Regions from separate parts of the Paenibacillus sp. 23TSA30-6 genome, predicted to be linked through region 1. Evidence: riboswitches for the same ligand, from Rfam matches in the RefSeq annotation. Region 1 holds a riboswitch; each other region holds the start of a gene.

Region 1 (2,272 bases):
TGAAGGCGATGCAGTTTACCTTGACAGCCGGTGAGATTGAGATGGTCAGCCACGTTTCCAACCAAGTGCTGAGATCAAAGTGATCATGGCTCAAATAGTGGAATATTCCGTTGGAAAATGAACTTCGCCGGTATGCTGTCTAACACCTCCATGACTAGGACGATATTGTCCATGTGCGCTCCTTGACGCTTGGTTGACATTAATGCTTCGTTCGCAGGCGGAAGAATGGCATGCTTCTTCCTTGCTAAAGGTTAGGCGCGACATTTCTTGCAAGGACATTCTTTTCTTCGGGGTGCTACGCTTTGTGACTAGACCTTGGATATATCCTCCGCAGTAAGCTTACTTGTTCTTAATCAGTTGTGGAGGGGGTTCCCTCTTGTTTTCCTGGTTTGATTTTGGCTTTCTCCTAAAAATGTTGGAAAAAGCACGTTTTACTCTTCCGAAGTTGCACTCCAACTGTCCTTCACTCCCCGTGTACACTCACGTCGCTATTTTCGGCGAAACATCGAATGCGAGAGAAGCTTTGGAACGTCATTTTTTAGGTGGATCACAAATCCATCATTTTAAAAAAAGCTAAGCCGCTAAAGTTGTGCAGGTTGTTATTTCTGAATCTTGGGGGGGTGAGAGAAATTAAGTAAAATGAACTGGAGTTGTCGGATGACAGGAATTTAGTGGCTTGCTAAAGTATTTTAATCTGCAGCTAACAACGTATTTTAAAACTATATGAAGGTAAATGTTTTGAGAACTCAAGGTCAGCTCCTACTGAATGTAGGAGGAAGAAGTGTAAGAGCATGCTCAAAGATGTAAAAAATATACGAATGTATTTTCCCGTTAATCGTAAACACCTCGAAAGTGGTGGACACAAAGCCATGGGTCTAAAGCTGGATTAAACAGCCATGATTGCCAGGTTGCCGAAGGAAACCGAGCGAAGTCTGCTGTCTGTTCCTGTGCTTTTTATATGGGAGCAGGCTTCTTTTATTTGTAGCAGAAATGATTTGGGCATACGGAGTAGAACGCATGAAATGATTAACAACAGGAGGGGATTTTATGCAAACAAGTGTAATAAGTGTCAAGGAGTATCCGTTAAGTTCCTATCAGAAAGATATATGGTTCGAACAGTGCATGTACCCTGGAAAACCTATTTACAATATCGGTGGGCATGTTGAGGTTAAAGGAAACCTGAATACGGCTATCATTAGGCAGTCCATGCAGTTATTAATCAGGCAAAATGATTCCCTCAGTGCCCGTTTTATTGATAAAAAGGGAGAGCCTTATTTAACATTTTTGCCGGAAACGGACTATGAAGTTCCGTTTCATGATTTTTCGATAAAGGAAAATCCAAACTCTTTTTGCATCAACTGGATGAAAAAAGAGTTTTTAAAACCTTTTCAACCAGAGGACCTCTATTTTCAATTTGTTTTGTTGAAAGGTGCCCCGAACACATACTTCATTTTACTTAAAGTTCATCATTTGGTGATCGACGGATGGGGATTTGCTCTCTTAATCAGTCAAATGTTTGACAATTACAATAAATTGGTGCAAGGAATTGGCGAAATGAACAGAACGGTCTATTCCTATGCTGATTTTATTTCCGATAATCAGAATTATCTGAATTCTCCGGCCTTTTTAAAAGACAGGGCGTTCTGGCAGAACAAATATCTGACCATTCCCGAGCCTCTGTTGAGCAGAGGCATGGATACCGATGATGGTGACGGCGATTCCGTTTGGAGTGATCGGCGAACCTTAACTATAAACAAGGCGTTATACAATCAAATGATTGAATTTTGCAAAGAGGAAGGATGCTCGTCGTTCCACTATTTTTTAGGCATACTGTTCCTGTATTTCAGCAAGATTTGCAATCGGAACGAAATGGTGATCGGCGTCCCGGTTTTTAATCGGAGCAAAGCGAAATATAAGCAGACTATGGGACATTTCGCCAACGTGCTGCCGCTGCGGATCAGCCCCGAGAAAGATATAAGCTTCAAAGAACTGATTAAGAGCATTAAACGTGAGCTTATGCAATGCTATCGACATCAGAAAATGTCTTTCGGTGAAATTTACCGGGCGGTTTACCAGAATAGCAATGAGAAAGGCAAACTGTTTGATATATCGCTTTCTTTCGAAGAACAGGAAACGAGAGAAGCATTGATCGGCGCAGCAAGCCGGATTGTAAGTATGCCGCATCATCATGAAAGAAATGCACTCAATCTCCTGATATGGGGACAAGAAGGTGAAGCGGATGTAGCCGTTAATTTTGACTATCAGATACAGG
Region 2 (2,272 bases), on a different contig from region 1:
TGTAATATCACTCAACGATCCATGCACCATATTGGACAAGCTGCGTTCCCTGCTATGCGTACAATCTGATAGAACTCTTACTGCAGAGCTGTTTACATCCAGACTCATCGGTGAGTTGCTGACAAATATTTTGCAGCACCCCTACGATCATCCGTATGTAAACCCGGATACGATCACCGAGGTACGCAAGGTTCAGCAATATTTGGATTGCTCCTACAGTGAACGAATTACGCTGGATTCGCTGGCAGACATGTTTGAGTTAAACAAATTCAATCTCGCTAAAAACTTCAAGAAACAGATCGGATTTTCTCCTATCGATTATCTCATTAATGTCCGCATCACAGCGGCTCAAGGCTGGCTTAAAACCAGTGACGAATCCATTGTGGATATCGCAAGGTTTGTAGGTATTCCTAACACCAGCCATTTTATCAACCTATTCAAGGAACATATAGGAGAAACACCGCATTCCTTCCGCAAAAAATGGGGGAATCGAACTAAACTATAAACTCATCTATCGCGACTTTGTCGAAAAACAGAGAAAAATCTGAGATTGTGCTTGCCTGATCGGAAGCCCAACTGATAGAATGATAGATATAGACTGTTCAGGATAAATGGCAAACCTGTCGAAAGGCGGGGACGCAAAGCTACAGGGCCTTCTTTTTAAGATGGCAGCCAGCTACCGGTTGGAGAGGCTTTTTGTCGTTTCTTTTTTTCCTGAAAAACTTTATACGATAATAGCAAACCTGTCGAAAGGCAGGGACGCAAAGCTATAGGGCCTTCTTTTTAAGATGGCAGCCTGGCCGCCGAAAGGAAGTTTTTCTATGAGGAAAAGATCGTCTTTTTTACTAATTTTAGTATTTTTATTATCCATCCCCCTACATACGACAGCATTTGCTGCCGAAAGTCAGGTATGGCTGAATCAAAACAACGTAAACCACGGTATTGTTAATATACGTTATCCTGTCAAGTCCAATGTCAAAACCAAGATCGTAATTACCAAGGATGCGGAGAAATACTCTTATTATCTGAATTCGAGCAAACCTGAGGAAGCATTCGCTCTTCAAATGGGCAATGGCAATTATAACATTCGTTTATTGGAACAGCTAACTGGCAATCAGTATAAAGTGATAGGTGAAGAAACGGTCCAGTTAAATTTGAATGACAGTAAAACCATATACCTCAGTTCTATTCAAAATATTGACTGGAACGATACGAATCAGGCGATTCGGAAAGCCAAGGAATTAACCAAGGGTGCAACGACAGATGATGAAAAGGTGAAACGTATTTACGAGTATGTCATTAGTCATATTAAATACGATTCCAACCAGCCCTTTTCCTTATCACCCGACTATCTTCCACAAATTGATCGTACACTAGTTTCGCAAAAAGATATTTGCTATGGATACGCTTCACTGTTCGCCGCCATGCTTCGAAGTGTGGATGTTCCAACGAAGTTGGTTATGGGCGAATCCTCCTATGTGAATACTTACCACGCCTGGAATGAAGTCAATATCAACAATCAATGGGTTATCATCGACACTACAGTAGATGCCGCTCTAAAAAGCGGAAAACAGAAGTTTGCAATGGTCAAAGAACCCTCCAAATACACAAAAACAAAGCAGTATTAATTTTTTTTTTAGAAAGCCCTGATCACTGCGATCAGGGCTTTTTTCTATTCTTGTTGAGAAATTGTTGAGATACGGAAGGTATTGTATACCTAGTCAGTCATTTAAAACCTATCGTGTTGAATATACTAATTCCGGGACAAGAACAAATATCCATCGTCAACATCAAACCCGTGTCTGGGCCCCCAATAAGTAAACAAGGAAAAGCTAACGGCAAAAACAAGATGACTGGGCCATTAATGTGAAGGCTGTGGATGATGTAAACCCGGTATTAGATAGCATTGTGCCTGAATCTACACCTGCATCCTTTCTCAGACTACACTAAATGGGAAAGGGAGGATTTTTAAAATCAGTATGTGATACACCTTACATAAGTTAGGGAGGTTTTTTAGATTGCGTAAGCTATCATACTTGTTCATCGCCTTGGGAATACTCATTATTTTGTTTCCTAAAGCCAATGAATGGAGCGAAGATCGGAAGCAGAGCGAGCTTTTGAAAGAGGCAGCCGTACTGAACCCTAGCATTATCGACGGCTATAAGCGCTTGTCCAGCAAGCTTGGAGATAACACGGGCATCGAAACCACACGAGGTCCTTCGGTACCCGCAAATGAACCAGACCCTAAGCAACTCCCCATTGCCACCATTAG
Region 3 (2,272 bases), on a different contig from region 1:
TCGGCATCTCACCGTGTTCCCCAATGGCAATCGGCTTATTCCGTGCCAGTCCGAGCAGTCCTTCGTAATGGCTTTGCTTAAAATCATTGTTGTAAATGTCTACAGCCAAGATATCCACCTTGTCATCCCCCGGATATTTCGGGGTATATGGGACGGTGTACGAACTAGGCGCATTCGGACTCCAGACCCACAGCAGATTGTTCAGTTGATGCGTGTTTACAAAACGGTCATACATGATATTCCATAGCTGATTGAAATTGTTCTTGTTTCCCCACCAGAACCAGTCGCCGTTCATTTCGTGGTAAGGTCTCCATAATACCGGAACACCCGCATCACGAAGCTGCTTTAACGATATAGCGACCTTATCCAGATCGGCAATGAGAAGATTATACTGCGTAGTGCCCGGCGTCACGTATTTATTGAACTCCGCCTGGCTTACTTTCGCCTGCACATTGGCCCAAGTCAGTGGCTTGCCCGGCAACGGTTCATGATAAGTCATCGTAACTATGCCGCCATCTCTACTCCAACGTATAGCGCTATCGACGAGATTTTTACGTTGTGCTGCCTCCGTAGCGGCGGACTGGCTGGAGATGGCTCCCATCTCGTAGCCATGTACACCAGCATACGCCTTACTGATTTTTTGGACCTTGTTGCTTAATTCATCCGGACTTTCCAAATAATCATGTTGACCTGTGACCATTTTTTTCCCCGAGATGCTGATCAAATAGCTGTATAGTTCACGGGCCTCAGCAGAAGCGTCCGAATTAACAGGCTGTAATGTGGCAGCATTCGCCACGGACAGAGATTCACCAAAGCCGACGGGCAACAAAGAAAAAAGCATAACAACGGGGAGTACACTGCGTATCCATCGATTCACAGGGGTAAAATAGGGGCTCACTCTCGCTCTTCCTTTCGGTAGCCAGGCTGCCATCCTTACGGAAGGCCCTTTAGCTTTGCGTACCTGCCTTTCAACAGGGCTGCGTTTATCGTGGAAGGAGTTTGGATTCCTTCTTATCCCTAAGTATCGACTTTTTTTTACCAAAATTTAATAGGTCATGTTCATTGAATTTACAGATTTTCGTGTATTTTCGACAGTTTGGGCTAAATAACTTTATAAATGAGTCTTTTTTCATCTTTACGAAATATTTATGAAATAAACTTGTGACGGGAAATTTCATCCCAATCCATGCAAAAGCGAACAATATCCTCTTCAACCAGCTCAGAACCTGTCTGTACCTCGATCAATTCCACATCAGTCACGGCCAAAATGCTATGCTTTGTCCCTTCAGGAATGCGAACCACATCACCAGCCTTCACCTTGTGCAGCTTTTCATTCAAAATAATTTCCGCTTCACCACTAATGATGGTCCAAATTTCACTCCGTTTGAAATGAAGTTGGTAGCTGATATTTTTGCCTTGCAGCACACGGATTCGCTTAGTCAATACCTCATTGCCCTCTTCATACTTTACATAATCCACTACCCTATAATGTCCCCAACGGCGCTCTTCGTACATTGGTCGCTGATTGTGTGCTTTGAGCACTTCCTTGATGCGCGGACTTTCTGCCTTATTAGTCACAAGGATGCCATCCGGGCTGGCAGCTACGATCAGATCATTCGTTCCAATAATCGCCACGGGAATGTCCAGTTCATTGATGAGGCTCGTATTGACACAATCCTCTGTTACTACACCTCTGCCCACTTGCTGATGGGACATTTCTTCCGTCAAGGTGTTCCAGGTACCCAAGTCCTTCCAGAAGCCATCATACGGAAGAACGACGATATCCTTCTCCTTCTCGACTACCGCGTAGTCAAAGCTGATTTTTTCCAGAGAAGAATATTGCTTTTGCATTTCTTCATAGTTCAGCGGCAATCCTTTGGATGCCAAGATATCAAGCAAATAACCTAATTTGAATGCAAAAACCCCGCAGTTCCATAGAGCATTGCGTTCAATCAGACGCTCCGCCTGCTCCCGGTCGGGTTTCTCTTGAAAATGGCTCACTTCACGGTAGCCTGTGCTACCTTGTGTAGCATCGTTTTTCGGTATAATGTAACCGTATTTCTCAGAAGGATAAGAAGGGACAACCCCAATTAACGCAAGCTTGCCTTCACTCTCCTGAAGGGTATGCTCCAACTGGGCGACGGTAGCAAAGAAAGCATCCTCTACATAGGGGTCTACCGGCAATATAGCAACAATTTCATCGGGCGAAACACCAACGATGGAATATAGATAGGTCGCTGTCAACGCAATGGCGGGAAAGGTATCTCTTCGT

What was found. A riboswitch is a leader RNA that binds a small molecule or an ion and turns the genes downstream of it on or off. The one in region 1 is predicted to bind cyclic di-GMP.
Region 2: it holds a riboswitch for cyclic di-GMP, as region 1 does, so the genes downstream of both, E0698_RS16340 (transglutaminase domain-containing protein) here and E0698_RS07460 (non-ribosomal peptide synthetase) in region 1, are expected to answer to the same signal.
Region 3: it holds a riboswitch for cyclic di-GMP, as region 1 does, so the genes downstream of both, E0698_RS00665 (glycosyl hydrolase) here and E0698_RS07460 (non-ribosomal peptide synthetase) in region 1, are expected to answer to the same signal.

The regions. Positions count from the first base shown of each region.
Region 1 covers NZ_SLTL01000006.1:131,014-133,285, reverse strand. The annotation lists gene E0698_RS07465 (aldo/keto reductase) at 1-83, shown strand, start outside; cyclic di-GMP riboswitch class I at 827-916, shown strand; gene E0698_RS07460 (non-ribosomal peptide synthetase) at 1,048-2,272, shown strand, end outside.
Region 2 covers NZ_SLTL01000017.1:38,171-40,442, reverse strand. The annotation lists gene E0698_RS16345 (AraC family transcriptional regulator) at 1-505, shown strand, start outside; cyclic di-GMP riboswitch class I at 604-684, shown strand; cyclic di-GMP riboswitch class I at 727-808, shown strand; gene E0698_RS16340 (transglutaminase domain-containing protein) at 822-1,628, shown strand; gene E0698_RS16335 (class D sortase) at 2,019-2,272, shown strand, end outside.
Region 3 covers NZ_SLTL01000001.1:135,477-137,748, reverse strand. The annotation lists gene E0698_RS00665 (glycosyl hydrolase) at 1-931, opposite strand, end outside; cyclic di-GMP riboswitch class I at 912-992, opposite strand; gene E0698_RS00660 (sugar phosphate nucleotidyltransferase) at 1,147-2,272, opposite strand, start outside.